DNA from 2 places in the Bradyrhizobium sp. C-145 genome. Region 2 is predicted to be linked to the other one. Evidence: riboswitches for the same ligand, from Rfam matches in the RefSeq annotation. Region 2 holds a riboswitch; the other holds the start of a gene.
The links. Region 2 has a riboswitch for S-adenosylmethionine ahead of LRP30_RS42040 (O-succinylhomoserine sulfhydrylase). Riboswitches for the same ligand answer to the same signal wherever they lie in the genome.

Region 1: linked by a shared signal. The riboswitch ahead of LRP30_RS04030 (homoserine O-acetyltransferase) and the one ahead of LRP30_RS42040 (O-succinylhomoserine sulfhydrylase) in region 2 are both predicted to bind S-adenosylmethionine.

Annotation. Positions count from the first base shown of each region.
Region 1 is NZ_CP088150.1:858,234-865,891, reverse strand. It holds gene clpB (ATP-dependent chaperone ClpB) at 1-1,030, opposite strand, end outside; gene LRP30_RS04050 (MOSC domain-containing protein) at 1,272-2,060, shown strand; gene LRP30_RS04045 (TIGR02594 family protein) at 2,182-2,838, opposite strand; gene LRP30_RS04040 (alpha/beta hydrolase) at 3,054-3,914, shown strand; gene metW (methionine biosynthesis protein MetW) at 4,023-4,685, opposite strand; gene LRP30_RS04030 (homoserine O-acetyltransferase) at 4,687-5,889, opposite strand; SAM riboswitch at 5,981-6,060, opposite strand; gene LRP30_RS04025 (chorismate mutase) at 6,243-7,091, shown strand; gene hisC (histidinol-phosphate transaminase) at 7,128-7,658, shown strand, end outside.
Region 2 is NZ_CP088150.1:8,924,246-8,931,903, reverse strand. It holds gene apaG (Co2+/Mg2+ efflux protein ApaG) at 1-123, opposite strand, end outside; gene LRP30_RS42055 (OpgC domain-containing protein) at 320-1,576, shown strand; gene LRP30_RS42050 (SGNH/GDSL hydrolase family protein) at 1,576-2,355, shown strand; gene LRP30_RS42045 (SGNH/GDSL hydrolase family protein) at 2,368-3,360, shown strand; gene LRP30_RS42040 (O-succinylhomoserine sulfhydrylase) at 3,491-4,678, opposite strand; SAM riboswitch at 4,752-4,831, opposite strand; gene LRP30_RS42035 (2'-deoxycytidine 5'-triphosphate deaminase) at 4,941-6,047, shown strand; gene LRP30_RS42030 (PAS domain S-box protein) at 6,155-6,568, shown strand; gene LRP30_RS42025 (hypothetical protein) at 6,673-7,658, shown strand, end outside.

The DNA of each region.
Region 1 (7,658 bases), 1.5 Mb from region 2:
ACGGCTCGCTGACGAAGATCGGCTGGAAGCGCCGTGCCAGCGCCGCGTCTTTCTCGACGTGCTTCTGGTACTCGTCGAGCGTGGTCGCGCCGATGCAGTGCAGCTCGCCGCGGGCGAGCGCCGGCTTGAGCAGGTTGGAGGCGTCCATCGCGCCGTCACCCTTGCCGGCGCCGATCAGCGTGTGCATCTCGTCGATGAACAGGATGTAGGTGCCCTCGCTCGCGGTGACTTCCTGGAGCACGGCCTTGAGGCGCTCCTCAAACTCGCCGCGGTATTTCGCACCGGCAATCAGCGCACCGAGGTCGAGCGACAGCAGCTTCTTGTCCTTCAGACTCTCCGGCACGTCACCATTGACGATGCGCAGCGCGAGGCCCTCGGCGATGGCGGTCTTGCCGACGCCGGGCTCACCGATCAGGACAGGATTGTTCTTGGTCCGGCGCGATAGCACCTGGATGGTGCGGCGGATCTCCTCGTCGCGGCCGATGACCGGGTCGAGCTTGCCGTCGCGCGCCGCCTGGGTCAGGTCGCGGGCATATTTCTTCAGCGCGTCATAGGCGTTCTCGGCGGTCGCGGAGTCCGCGGTGCGACCCTTGCGCAGCGCCTCGATCGCCGCATTGAGATTTTGCGGGGTGACACCGCCCTTGTTGAGGATCGTGCCGGCCTCGCTGGACTTCTCCAGCGCAAGACCGAGCAGCAGCCGCTCGACCGTGACAAAGCTGTCGCCGGCCTTCTCGCCGGCCTTTTCGGCGGCATCAAAAGTGCGGGCGAGCTCGGGCGCCAGATAGATCTGACCGGCGCCGCCGCCGGAGACCTTCGGCACCTTGTTCAGGGCGTCCTCGGTCGCCTTCAGGATCGCACGGGAATTGCCGCCGGCTCGGTCGATCAGACCGGAAGCCAGCCCCTCAGTGTCGTCCAGCAGGACCTTCAGCATGTGCAGGGTCGAGAACTGCTGGTGCCCCTCGCGCATCGCAAGCGACTGCGCGGACTGGATGAAGCCCCTGGAGCGTTCGGTGTATTTCTCGATATTCATTGTCTTTTCTATCCCTCGGCCTGCCCCTGGGGCCCTCTAAGGCACCCCAAATGGCATCTTCACTGGGTTTCCGATTACCGCATTGACGTTTCTCAACCGGTAACGGGTCTCTTTTGCCGGCGTGGCCGCCGGCCTGAGGCAAATGTGGGAAGCGGGTTGCGGATGCGAAAGAGGCGAGTTCACAATTTCGTGCGCTCATGGGCCGCTTGGCGCGGGCCCGTCGAATCCCCTAAGTAGCGGCATGACAGCCAGCCGCACCGCCGAGATTACCGGCCTCTACCGCTACCCGATCAAAGGCCTGACCCCGGAACGCCTGACCCGCGTCGCCTTGCGGAGCGGCCAGACCCTGCCCGCCGACCGCCGCTACGCCATCGAGAACGGGCCGAGCGGGTTCGACCCGGAGGCGCCGCAGTGGAAGCCGAAAATCCAGTTTCTGATGCTGGCGCGCTATGAGCGGCTGGCCTCCCTCGACAGCCTGTTCGACGACGCGACCAACCGCCTGACCATTCGCAAGGACGGCCAGATCGTCGCCAGCGGCGATCTCGAGACCGCTGCCGGCCGCGCCGCCATCGAGAGCTATTTCAACGAGAACTTTCAGCCGGAGCTGAAGGGACCGCCGAAGGTCCTGTCCGGCCGCGACCACAGCTTTTCCGACGTCGCCCGCAAGGTCGTATCCATCATCAATCTCGACAGCGTCCGCGCCATCGAGACCATGCTGGGCGGCGCCGCAGTCCACCCCCTGCGCTTCCGCGCCAATCTCTACCTGAAGGGCTGGCCGGCCTGGTCGGAGCTCGACCTCGTCGGTCAGACGCTTGCGATCGGTGACGCCCGGCTGAAGGTGGTCAAGCGCATCGTCCGCTGCCCGGCCACCAATGTCGACCCCATCACCGCAAAGCGCGATCTCGAAATCCCGCCCACGCTCTCGCGCAATCTCGGCCACATGGACTGCGGCATCTATGCCGAGGTGATCGAGGGTGGCGAGATCGGCGTCGGCGATGCGGTCGCGGTGGAAGAGCCGAGATCGGTGTGACGAGGCACCGCTGCCGTAGGGTGGGCAAAGCGAAGCGTGCCACCCTTCCTGCTAGCGAACGCTGACGCACCGCCGGTGGGCACGGCGCTCTTGCGCCTTTGCCCACCCTACGGCTCCGTCGTTAATTCGGCATCACATACGCATAGATCCGACCGCGCGAGACCGGCGCCTCGCGGACGCGGTTGCCGTCGTTGCCGGAGATCATGATCGGATTTCCCTTTGCATCGACGCCGGTGATGATGCCGACATGGCCGCCCCGGCCGCCGCGCGACATCACCGCGATGGCGCCGACCTGCGGACCGGAGACGCGCGTGCCGTAGCGCGCGAACGAGCTCGCCATGTCGGAGCCGGTGCCCTGATGCCCGGTGTGCTGCAGCACCATGTTCATGAAACGCGCGCACCACAGGCTGCCGCGTCCGGTCGGATTGCCGCCGAGATAGCGGCGCGCCTCGGACACGAGGCCCGATCCGCCGCCGAAGCCGCCGTTGCTCATCGCGTTGTTGGCCATGCCGCCGCTATTGGCGTTCGGATCATAGCTCGCCTGGGTGTTGGCGAATCCACTCGCCTGCAACTGCGTCGCGCTGCGCTCGAAGCGCGAGCTGCGTGCATGGTGGCGGTATTGATGATGTCTGGCCTGATGCACGTAAACGTGCCGCTCTGCGCTATGACGATGATGCGGCCGCGCTGAGGCCGGAGAAACGAGCACGGCGACCGCCGCGAAGAAAAGCGCCAGCGCGACAACACAACGCGACAGGCGATACGCAAACAACTCAAACATTCTTCATCCTTGATTAACACCCCCACTTCCCATCGGCCCGTGCGGCGGCCGACATCCGAAAGGCCGTTAAGCCGTCCCATGTGGCGAGAAAAAGACGCCGCGTCGGCGAATAGCTGCGATGATTTTGCGTCAATACTCGTCTGATGCTGCCGTATTGCGGACAACAGCATTAACTGCGATCCTCCAAATGCGGCTTGAAGAGAGGGAAACGGTTAATGCCCCACGCCACGACCAGGGACGACGTCCGCATCTATTTCGAGGAGGCGGGCCAGGGATCGCCGATCATTTTTCTGCACGAGTTCGCGGCTGACTACACCAATTGGGAGCCGCAGATACGCTACTTCTCGCGCGCTCATCGCTGCATCACTTACTCTGCGCGCGGCTACACACCCTCGGACGTGCCCGATGGCGAGGTCTATACCTACACACATTTCTACACCGATGCGCTCGCGGTGCTCGATCATCTCGGGATCGAGCGCGCGCATCTCGTCGGCCTGTCGATGGGTGCCTACTCGTCGCTCCAGATCGGGCTCAACGCGCCGCAGCGCGCATTGTCGATGACGCTGGCCGGCGTCGGCTCGGGCTCGGAGATCGAGAATCTCGACGCCTGGCGCAAGCAGTGCCGCGCCAATGCCGAGCAGTTCGAGACATCTGGCTCCGCGGAAGTCGCAAAGGTCACGCGCGAGGCGCCGAGCCGGATTCCCTTCCTGGTGAAGGATCCGCGCGGCCACGCCGATTTCTACGCCGCGCTGGCGCGCCACGACGCCAAGGGATCGGCGCGCACCATGCGCGGCTTCCAGGGTGGCCGTCCCTCGATCTACACGATGACGGACGCGATCAAGCGCGCCTCAACGCCGGCGCTGATCATCTGCGGCGACGAGGACGACCCGTGCGTCGGCCCGAGCCTGTTCTTGAAGAAGCACCTTCCGGCGGCCGGGCTCGCGATGTTTCCGAAGTCGGGCCACGTGCTCAATCTCGAAGAACCCGCGCTGTTCAACGAGAGCGTGGAGCGGTTCGTCACGCTGGTGGAAGCGGGCCGCTGGCCGGTACGCGATGCGAGGTCGGTGGCGCACTAGAACGAAGGCGTGGCCACACACGCCGTCATTGCGAGCGCAGCGAAGCAATCCAGGGTCTTTCCGCGGAGGGATTCTGGATTGCTTCGCTGCGCTCGCAATGACGAAAAGCTACTTTCCCTGCCCGCGGCTCAGCAAGAACACGCCCTGCTCGCCGAACATGTTCCACACCCACCACGGCAGGTTCAGCGGCACCGGGCGGCCGTAGAGGTCGAGCGCGACCGAGCGCTCCATCTTGACGTTGATCTCGTCGCAGAGCTCGACGAAATCCTTGATGGTGCAGAAGTGGATGTTGGCGGTGTCGTACCAGGTCGCCGGCAGATTCTCGGTGCGCGGCATGTGGCCGCCGATCAGGAGCTGGAGCCGCATCTTCCAGAAGCCGAAATTCGGGAACGAGACGATGGCGCGGCGGCCGATGCGCAGCAGGTTCTCCAGCACCACACGCGGCTGCCGCGTCGCCTGCAGCGTCTGCGACAGGATCACGTAATCGAAGGCATCGTCGGGATAGTTGACGAGGTCGGTGTCGGCGTCACCCTGCACCACCGCAAGCCCCTTGGCGACGCAGCGGTTGACGCCCTCGCGCGACAGCTCGATGCCGCGGCCGTCGATGCCGCGCGTTTCCAGCAGCTGGAGCAGATCGCCCTCGCCGCAGCCGACGTCGAGCACCTTCGAGCCCGGCTTGACCATCTCGGCCACGAGCAGATGGTCGGCGCGAAACTGACCGGACGGCCCGGCCGCAACGCCGTTCAACGGCAGCACTTCCTGTACGGACATTCTAGCCACCTTTGCCGTCGAGACCGCGTGCCTTGCCTGCCGATTGCAGGAAGGCACGCGAGATGTCGAAGAATTCGGGCACGTCGAGCAGGAAGGCGTCGTGACCGCGATCGGTCTCGATCTCGGCGAACGACACCCGAGCACTCGACGCATTCAGCGCGTGCACCAGCGCGCGCGATTCCGAGGTCGGAAACAGCCAGTCGCTGGTGAAGGAGACCACGCAGAAGCGCGTCTTGATGCCCGCAAACGCCTTCGCCAGCACGCCACCATGATCGGCGGCGATGTCGAAATAATCCATCGCGCGTGTCAGATACAGATACGAGTTGGCGTCGAAGCGCTCGACAAAGGACGAGCCCTGATAGCGCAGATAGGACTCGACCTGGAAGTCGGCATCGAACGAGAAGGTCGGCAGCTCACGGTCCTGCATGCGGCGGCCGAACTTGCGATGCAGCGCGGCGTCGGAGAGATAGGTGATGTGCGCCGCCATGCGCGCCACCGCGAGCCCGCGATGCGGATGGATGCCGCGGTCGGCATAGCCGCCATTGTGCCAGTCGGGATCGGCCATCACGGCCTGACGGCCGAGCTCGTGGAAGGCGATGTTCTGCGCCGAGTGCCGCGTCGAGCAAGCAATCGCCAGTGCGGAGTACACGCGAGCAGGATAGGCCGCGGTCCATTGCAGCACCTGCATGCCGCCCATCGAGCCGCCGACGACGGCAAACAGCGTGTCGATGCCGAGCCGGTCGATCAGCATCGCCTGCGCGCGCACCATGTCGGGAATGGTGATAACAGGGAAATCGAGGCCCCAGACCTTGCCCGTGGCGGGATTGATCGACGCCGGCCCGGTCGAGCCCATGCAGCCGCCGATCACGTTGGAGCAGATGATGAAGTAGTGCTTGGGATCAATGGGTCGACCGGGGCCGACCAGCGTCTCCCACCAGCCGGGCTTGCCGGTGACGGGATGCACATTGGCGACATGCTGGTCGCCGGTCAGCGCATGGCAGATCAGAACGGCGTTGGAGCGATCGGCGTTCAATTCGCCATAAGTCTGGTAGGCGATCTGGAACGGCGACAGATCGATGCCGCAATCGAGCCGCAGCGGCTGATCGGCGCCGAAACGCATAACCTGCGAACTCGGATGATCGACCTCGTGTGACCGATCATCGGTGCTGATCGCAGGACTCGGTATCGACTTGACGCTACCCATTTTGACCATCGACCTCGTTTGCGATCGGACTTCAGACCGCAGTGACATCAGGCCATGAAAAACCCGGCCTGAACGATAGGTTCGGCCGGGATCGGAAGCGTCCCCGGCCTGTTTAGCGAGTTTTTTAACGTGGCTGCAAGCCGGCCGGCTCAAATGACCACGGAACAGGCAAAAACTACCGTCTGGGGCGGTTTTCGTCAAGTCGCGGCCCGGGTCAACCGGATTTGCCTTCGAGCGGTCGATCGAAAAGGCCGTCATTTCTCTTTGCTTTCGCTGCCTATCCTGCCTAATCAGGATAGACCGCAGCTGACCGCTTTTGCGGATCGGCACCTCTCAACAGCCCTTTGTCAGTCATGTCCCAACGTCCGCCCGCGCCACCATCGCTTCAGGAATTGCGCAAGGAGATCGACGCGATCGACGAGGGCATGCATCGCCTCCTGATGCAGCGCGGCGACATCATCGACCGCCTGATCCAGGTGAAGCAGACCCAGGAAGTCGGCTCGGCGTTCCGCCCCGCGCGCGAGGCTTCCATGATGCGCGAGATCGTGCAGCGTCATCGCGGCATCCTGCCGCTCGACACGGTCGAGAGCATCTGGCGCGTCATCATCTCGACCTTCACCTATGTGCAGGCGCCGTTCTCGGTGCATGCCGACATCTCGGTGAGCGAGCCGGCGATGCGCGATTCCGCGCGCTTTCATTTCGGCTTCACCGTGCCTTACGTCGCGCATTTCAGCGCGCAGGCGGCGGTCGAGGCGGTGGCGAAATCCAAGGGCGACCTGGCGCTGGTCTCGGCGACCTCGAGCCGCACGCCGTGGTGGCTGGAGCTGGAAGCCGACGGCGCGCCCAAGATCATCGCGCGGATGCCGTTCGTCGAGCGCGCCGACCATCCGGCCGCACTGCCGGTGTTCGCGATCTCGCGCGTCGCCGACAGCGCCCTGGTGACGGAGGTCGAGACCTTCAGCGTCCGCGTCTCCGGGTGGAACGCCGAGGTCGCGCGCGCGCTGTCGCCGCTTGCCGAGATCGTGGCAGTGCCCGATACCGCCTTCGACGGCGCGGCATTGCTGGTCTCGGTCACGAGCGCGACCAGCATCGACAAAATCAAGGCTGCCCTGATCGAGGCGGGGGCCTCGGTGCGCTCCACGGCCCTCGTCGGCAGCCACGCAACGCGCTATACGGTGCCCCCGACCGGGCCAAAATCGTAGATCGCGAACCGCCTGAAGCCACTTTCGGAGTTGAAGATGTCCCGCCCCGTGCCGAATCCCGGCATTCTCGACATTGCGCCCTACACGCCCGGCAAGAGCCCGGTGGCGGAGCCGGGCCGCAAGGTGTTCAAGCTCTCGGCCAACGAGACGCCGTTCGGGCCCTCGCCCAAGGCGATCGAGGCGTTCAAGCACGTGGCGGATCACCTGGAAGACTATCCGGAAGGCACCTCGCGCGTGCTGCGCGAGGCGATTGGCCGTTCCTTCGGTCTTGACCCCAACCGCATCATCTGCGGCGCCGGGTCGGACGAGATCCTCAATCTGCTCGCGCACACCTATCTCAGCCAGGGCGACGAGGCGATCTCCACCACCCACGGCTTCCTGGTCTACCCGATCGCGACCATGGCGAACGGGGCCAAGAACGTGGTCGCGCCCGAAACCAACTTCACCGCCGACGTCGACGCCATCCTCAAGGCCGTGACACCGCGGACAAAACTGATCTGGCTCGCCAATCCCAATAACCCGACCGGCACCTATCTGCCGTTCGACGAGGTCAAGCGCCTGCGCGCT
Region 2 (7,658 bases):
GCCGGAATTGGTGATGACGATGGTGTAGGACCAGAAATAGCGGGAGCGGTCGGCCGACGACTGCTCCGGAACAAAGTTCGGCTCGACGGTCACTTCGATCTGGCGGGTCACGGCGCGGTACATGATGCCATCATACCGAAATCCGCCCGGGGAACCAAACCCTGGAGGCGGCTTTGGCGACATCGTCCCGCCAGAATTCGCGGGGAAGGACTCCCCCAAGGGAAGACACCCTTATGTGATCTGGCCGCTTTGCGAGACGACGGCCGGACCGGTAAACTCCATTGCACGTCGCGATTTGCGGAAGGGTTTTTGGCCCCCGATGACCATTGCCGACCAAGTGACGGGATCGACGATCGCGGGAACCGCGGATGCCAAACCCGCGGGCATCACGCCGCGGGCCGCCGCGCCGGCCATCACGCTGCCGGCCATCGGCGAGCGCGAGCTCCGGCTCGATCTGTTCCGAGGGCTGGCGCTGTGGCTGATCTTCATCGACCATCTGCCAACCAGCCTGCTGACCTGGTTCACCATCCGCAATTACGGCTTCAGCGACGCCACCGAGATCTTCATCTTCATCTCCGGCTACACCGCCGCCTTCGTCTACGGCCGGGCGATGCTGGAGAACGGCGTCGTCATCGCCACCGCGCGCATCCTGCGCCGCGTCTGGCAGATCTACGTCGCCCACGTCTTCTTGTTCACGATCTTCCTCGCCGAGATTTCCTATGTGGCGACCAGCTTCGAAAACCCGCTCTACACCGAAGAGATGGGCATCATGGATTTCCTCAAGCAGCCCGACGTCACCATCGTGCAGGCGTTGCTGCTGCGCTTCCGGCCCGTCAACATGGACGTGCTGCCGCTCTACATCGTGCTGATGCTGGCGCTGCCGTTGATCCTGTGGTCGATGAAGTGGAAGCCCGACGTCACGCTCGGCCTCTCGGTCGTGCTCTACGCGGTGACCTGGGAATACGACCTCTACTTCTCGGCCTATCCAAATGGCTTCTGGGCGTTCAATCCGCTGGCCTGGCAATTGCTTTTCGTCTTCGGTGCATGGTGCGCGCTCGGAGGTGCGCGACGCATGTCGCGCATTCTGGCCTCACCGGTGACGATGTGGATTGCGATCGCTTATCTGGTCGCGGCGTTCTACGTGACGCTGACCTGGTACGTGCCGCAGCTCGGTCACCTCATGCCGAAGCGCATCGAACAGTGGATGTATCCGATCGACAAGACCGATCTCGACGTGCTGCGCTTCACCCATTTCCTGGCGCTGGCCGCGCTCACCGTGCGCTTCCTGCCGCGGACCTGGCCGGGCTTGAAATCGCGCTGGCTGCGGCCGCTGATCCTATGTGGGCAGCATTCCCTCGAGATCTTCTGTCTCGGCGTCTTCCTGGCCTTCGCCGGCCATTTCATCCTGGCCGAGGTCTCCGGCGGCGCAGCCATGCATGCGTTGATTAGTCTCTCCGGAATCCTGATCATGTGGGGGGTGGCCTGGGTCATTTCGTGGTACAAGAGCGTGGCTGACAAGAGCGGTGCGAAAACCAAAAACGCCGTCGGCAACGCCGATCTGGCGGGAGGGGGCTGATGAAGGCGAAGGTTCTCCTGAGCCTGATCCTGCTATGCGGTGGTCTCGCCGCGCCCATGGCGCGCGCGGGCGATGCTGCGTCTGCTGCTCCGGCCGCGCCCGCGGCCTGCGAATTGCCGCCCTATCTGCTCACCAGCGAAAGCCGGCTTCCCAAGGTCGCCGACGCCGTCAAGGCCGGCAAGCCGCTCGAGATTCTGGTCATCGGCAGCCGCTCGACCACGATTCCTTCCTCGGAGAGCAGCTCATATCCGGCGCGCATGGAGGTGAGCCTCAAGGACAAGCTGCCGCCCTCGGAAGCGGTGCACGTCTCCGTAGAAATACAGAGCAAGAGGACGGCACAGGAGACCGCCGCCACCTTCGCTAAGCTGATGGAAGCAAAAACGCCTACTTTGGTCATCTGGCAGACCGGGACCGTGGATGCTATCCGATCCATCGATCCCGACGAATTTCGCAGCGCAGTAACCGAAGGGGTTACTGCGTTGCAAAAGACACGGGCTGACGTCGTCTTGATGAATTTGCAGTACAGCCCGCGTACCGAAACCATGATCGCGGCGCAGCCTTTTCTCGATAACATGCGCGTGGTGGCGCAGGAGCACGACATCCCGCTGTTCGACCGTTTCGCGATCATGCGACAGTGGAATGATCAGGGCCAGTTCGACCTGTTCAACCCGTCCCGCGGGCCTGAGCTCGCGAAACAGGTTCATGATTGCCTTGGCCGGGCGTTGGCACAATTCGTGATCGACGCTGCCCATCTAGAGCCGGCCCAGCAGCAAAATTGAGGTCTAGCGTTAATGAGTTCTCTCCGCCCTTTTTGTCTGACGTCATGGCTGGCTGCGCCCGCAGCAGCAATGCTGCTGGTGCTGGCACCCGCTTCGCAGCTGCGCGCGCAGACGCAAGCCGCACAGGCGACGCCCGCGCCCGCGCAGCCGGCTGATCCCGCTTCCGCCCCGTCCTCCCAAACCACTGTCGCCGCGACGTCCCCCGACCAGCGCGGCATCACCGCGCGCGCCATCGACAAGGTGAAGGAGGTCGCAAAGTCCGCCGGCGACATCTTCAGCCGCGTGCCCTGCCTGCCGCCGAAGGGCGGCTCGAAGGCGATGGGCACGCTGCCGCATGTCGCAAGCAAGCTCGTCGCCGGCCAGCCCGTCGTCATCGTCGCGTTCGGCTCGTCTTCGACCGCAGGATTCGGTGCGAGTTCGCCGGAGTTCAATTATCCGAACCGCCTCGCCGCACAGCTGCGCCGGCATTATCCGACTGCCGACATCACCGTCGTCAATGCCGGCGTTGGTGGCGAGGATGCGCCCGAGATGATGAAGCGCCTTCAGACGCAGGTGATCGACGTGCATCCGGATATGGTGATCTGGCAGGTCGGCACCAACGCCGTGCTGCGCAACCTCGATCCCGGCGAGACCGCAAAGATGGTCGAGGACGGCATCTCCCGCATCCAGGCTGCGGGCGGCGCCGACATCGTGCTGGTCGATCCGCAATATTCGCCGGCGGTCAACCAGCGCGCCGAGAGCGCCGGCAAGATGGTGAAGCTGCTCGGCAAGGTCGCCGAGCTCCGTCACGTCGGCATCTTCCCGCGCTTCGAGGTGATGCGCGAGTGGCACGAGAAGCAGGCGATCCCGGTCGAGGGCTTCGTCATCGCCGACGGTCTGCACATGAACGATTGGGGCTATGCCTGCTTCGCCCAGCTCCTCGGCGACGACATCATCCACTCCGTCGGCCAGATCAAGCTGGGTGTGAACGTGCCGGCCGACGTGCGCGCGTATCGGCCGATGTAGGTATAAATGCCGTAGGGTGGGCAAAAGGCGCGCTCTTCGCGCGCCGTGCCCACCATCTATCGGCAGTGTGATCGTGAATGGTGGGCACGCTTCGCTTTGCCCACCCTACGAGTCCGAGCCTTTGGCTCGCTCACGCCTTCTCCAGCGCCGCGGTGAGATCCTCGATCAGATCGTCCGCATGCTCGAGCCCGGCGGAGAAGCGGATGAAGCCCTCGCTGATGCCGAGCGCGGCGCGGTCCTCCGGCTTCAAACGCTGATGCGTCGTGGTCGCCGGATGCGTGACGAGACTCTTGGCATCGCCGAGATTGTTGGAGATCTTCGCCAGCTTCAATGCATTGAGCACACGGAACGCGGCCTGCTTGCCGCCCTTGACCTCGAAGCCGACCAGCGTCGAGCCGCCGCGCATCTGCTTCTTCACCAGCGCCGCCTGCGGATGATCGGCGCGGCCGGGATAGACCAGCCGCGAGATCTTCGGATGGCTGGCCAGCATCTCGGCAATGCGCGCGGCGGTGTCGGTCTGCGCGCGCACGCGAACGCCCAATGTCTCAAGGCCCTTGAGCAGGACCCAGGCGTTGAACGGCGAGATCGACGGGCCGGTCTGGCGCATGAAATTGTGGATGTGCTCGGCGATGAAGGCTTCCGAGGACAGGATGATGCCGCCCAGACACCGGCCCTGGCCGTCGATGTGCTTAGTCGCCGAATAGACCACGACGTCGGCCCCGAGCGCGAGCGGGCTCTGCCAGATCGGCGTTGCGAACACGTTGTCGACCACGAGCCGCGCGCCGCCCTTGTGCGCGATCTCGGCAATGCCGGGGATATCGAGCACATCCAACGTCGGGTTGGTCGGACTCTCCAGGAAGAACGTCTTGGTGTTGGGCTTGAGCGCCCGCTGCCACTGGTCGAGATCGAGCCCGTCGACCAGCGTGGTCTCGATGCCGTACCGCGGCAGCAAATCCTGCACCACATAGAGGCACGAGCCGAACAGCGCCCGCGAAGCCACCACATGGTCGCCCGCCTTCAGCGGCGCCAGGATCGCGGTCGTCACCGCGGCCATGCCGGTTGCCGCCGAGCGGGCCGCCTCGGCGCCTTCGAGCTCGATCATGCGGCGCTCGAACATCGCGATGGTCGGATTGGAGTAGCGCGAATAGATGAAGCCGGGATCCTCGCCCTTGAACCGCGCCTCGCACTCCTCGGCGCTGTTGTAGACGTACCCTTGCGTCAGGAACAGCGCCTCCGACGTCTCGCCATATTGCGAGCGCAGGGTCCCGGAATGGACCAGGCGGGTTTCGGGACGGTAGGTGGCAGGCGACTTCGACATAGGACCCTCCGACATGACCGTCGAGCGAGAACGGTCACAAAAAAACCGGCCTGGATATCTCCACGGGCCGGGATCACAGAGGTCCCCGGCCTGTTTAGCGACTTATTTAACGTGGCTGCAAGCCGGCCGGCTCAAATCACCACGGGATAAGTGATGCTCATATTCCGCAATGCCCTTTCCGTCAAGGCGTCCATCGGATAGCCGTAAAAGGCTAGTATTTCCCGTATATCGGGATGAGTTGCCCCTTGCTGAGGATCCCCGGTTGACGTTCACGGTCGCTGCCGACGCCAATGGTATCCTGCCCGACCGCATGATCGCGGCGATGGCGGAGGCGGGGCTCATCCTGCCCGCCTACGACTTCGTCGAAAGCCAGATCCAGCCGGCGAGCCTCGATTTGCGCCTCGGCGACATCGCCTATCGCGTCCGCGCCAGCTTCCTGCCCGGTCCCGGCGCCACCGTCGCCGAGCGCATCGACGAATTGAAGCTGCACGAGTTCAGCCTGGCTGACGGCGCGGTGCTGGAGACCAATTGCGTCTACATCGTGCCGCTGCTGGAAAGCCTCGCGCTGCCGCCGGAGATCGTCGCGGCCGCGAACCCCAAGAGCTCGACCGGCCGGCTCGACGTCTTCACCCGCGTGATCGCCGACGGTACCCGCCGCTTCGACATGATCGGCGCCGGCTATCACGGCCCGCTCTATGCCGAGATCAGCCCGAAGACGTTTCCGGTGCTGGTGCGCGAGGGCTCACGCCTGTCGCAGGTGCGCTTCCGCACCGGCGACGCCATCCTCAATGCCGACGAGCTCGATGCGCTGCATGCCACCGAGCGCCTGGTCGACATCGACGATGCCGATCTCTCCGGTGGCGTCGCCGTCTCCGTCGACCTGTCGGGTGAGAAAGCGAACGGCTTCGTCGGTTACCGCGCCAAGCGCCACACCGGCGTCGTCGACGTCGATCGCCGCTCCGGCTATGCAGTGGAAGATTTTTGGGAGCCGATCTCGGCCCGTCCCGACGGCAGCCTGATCCTCGATCCCGGAGAGTTCTACATCCTCGCCTCCAAGGAAGCTGTGCAGGTCCCGCCCGACTACGCCGCCGAGATGGTGCCGTTCGATCCCTTGGTCGGCGAATTCCGCGTGCACTATGCCGGATTTTTCGATCCCGGTTTCGGCTATGCCGGTGCCGGCGGGCAAGGCGCGCGCGCCGTGCTGGAGGTGCGCTCGCGCGAAGTGCCGTTCATTCTCGAACACGGCCAGATCGTCGGCCGCCTCGTCTACGAGAAGATGCTGGCGCGCCCCGACGCCATGTACGGCCAGCGCATCGGCTCCAACTACCAGGCGCAGGGCCTCAAACTATCGAAGCATTTTCGGGTGTAGCCCGATCCTGTAGCCCGGATGGAGCGCAAGCGTAATCCGGGAGTTCTCTCGCTTGTGGCACCAATCCCGGATTACGCTGCGCTCCATCCGGGCTACAAGGTGTTGGCATGACCGATCAATCCGAGCTTGACGCACATATCATCGAAGGCGTCGCGGACGCGCTGATCTATTCGGATCGCTCCGGCACGATCACGCGTTGGAATCGGGCATCGACCGCCCTGTTCGGCTTCTCCGCCGGGGAAGCGCTGGGGCAGAATCTCGATCTGATCATTCCCGAGCATCTGCGCGCCGCGCACTGGAAGGGTTTCGAGGCTGCGCTTTCCAGCGGCACGATGAAGCTTGCAGGGCGTCCGACGCTGACACGCGCGTTGCACAAGAGCGGACGCAAGCTCTACATCGAGATGACCTTCGCGCTGGTGCGCGATGCCGCTGGAGCGGTGCAGGGATCGGTGGCGATGGCGCGCGACGTGACGGAACGCGTCGAGCGCGAGCGCGCTGCCAAGGCCGCGCAAAATTCGTGATGCGGAATTGACGGGCCGCCGTGCAGGGCGGCCTGCATGCGCGTCATGTTGCCTGACACCGGGCGCAGTGACACACTCGATCGAAACAACGATCGGGAGCGAACATGACCGCCGCATCAGTCACGGCGCAGGAAGCCCAATGGAAACGCTGGCGCGCGGTCGCGGATCTCTATCACGCCTACTTCACGGGCCTGGTCCTCACTGTTGTCACGCGGCGCGGCACGGCGGATGCCGCAGAATTCGTCTTCCGCGTGTTCCGCCGCCAGCAGCAGGAGCGCTTCCTGCCGGGCCTGGAAAAGCTCGGCCTGCGTCATCTGCCGCCGGCGGTGGCTGCTGCGCAATATCACTATCTCTCCAACTGGATCGGCGGCGTGCATGTCGAATACATGTATGAGAGCGACCGCAAAGCCTGGATCCGCTATCCGCCGCCGCGCTGGATCTGGAAGGGCACCGCGATCTGCGGCGTGCCCGGCGAGGTCAGCCGCGCGATGCTGCGCGGCTGGCACGCCAACAACGGCGTCGCGCTCGGCGATCTCCGCTTAGGCTTCGTCTGCACCAAGCAGAGCGTCGATGGCCAGGACGGTCTCGAAGGCTATTACCATCAATACGACCACCCACTTGAGCTCGACCAGCGCCTGGTGTTCGCGCGGCATCTGGAGGCCCCTACGTTCGATGCGAAGACCGCGCCGGCTTTGCCGGTTGCGAGCTGGCCGAAACCGCGGCTGGAAAAAGCCTATCGCAACTACGCGATGGAATATGTCCGCACTGCCGCGCCGGTGATGGTGCAGCTGTTCGGTCCGGAAGATGCCGGCTATCTGCTGCACCTCACCGGCAAGCTGATCGGCATGCAGTATTTCGACGAGGTCGCGGCGGCGTTGGCGATGAGCCGCGGCGGTGCGCGCGAATTCGCATCGTTCCTGAACGCGCTGTTGGCCGCGCAGGACGATGTGTCCGAAACGGTGCAATCACAAGGCGCGTTCGAAACAAGCCAGCAGAGCTGGAAGCTGATGGATGATGTCACCGACTATCACCCCGCCTGCACCAACGTGCTGGAGGGGTTGTTCCAAGGGCTGGCCACGGGCTGCGGGCG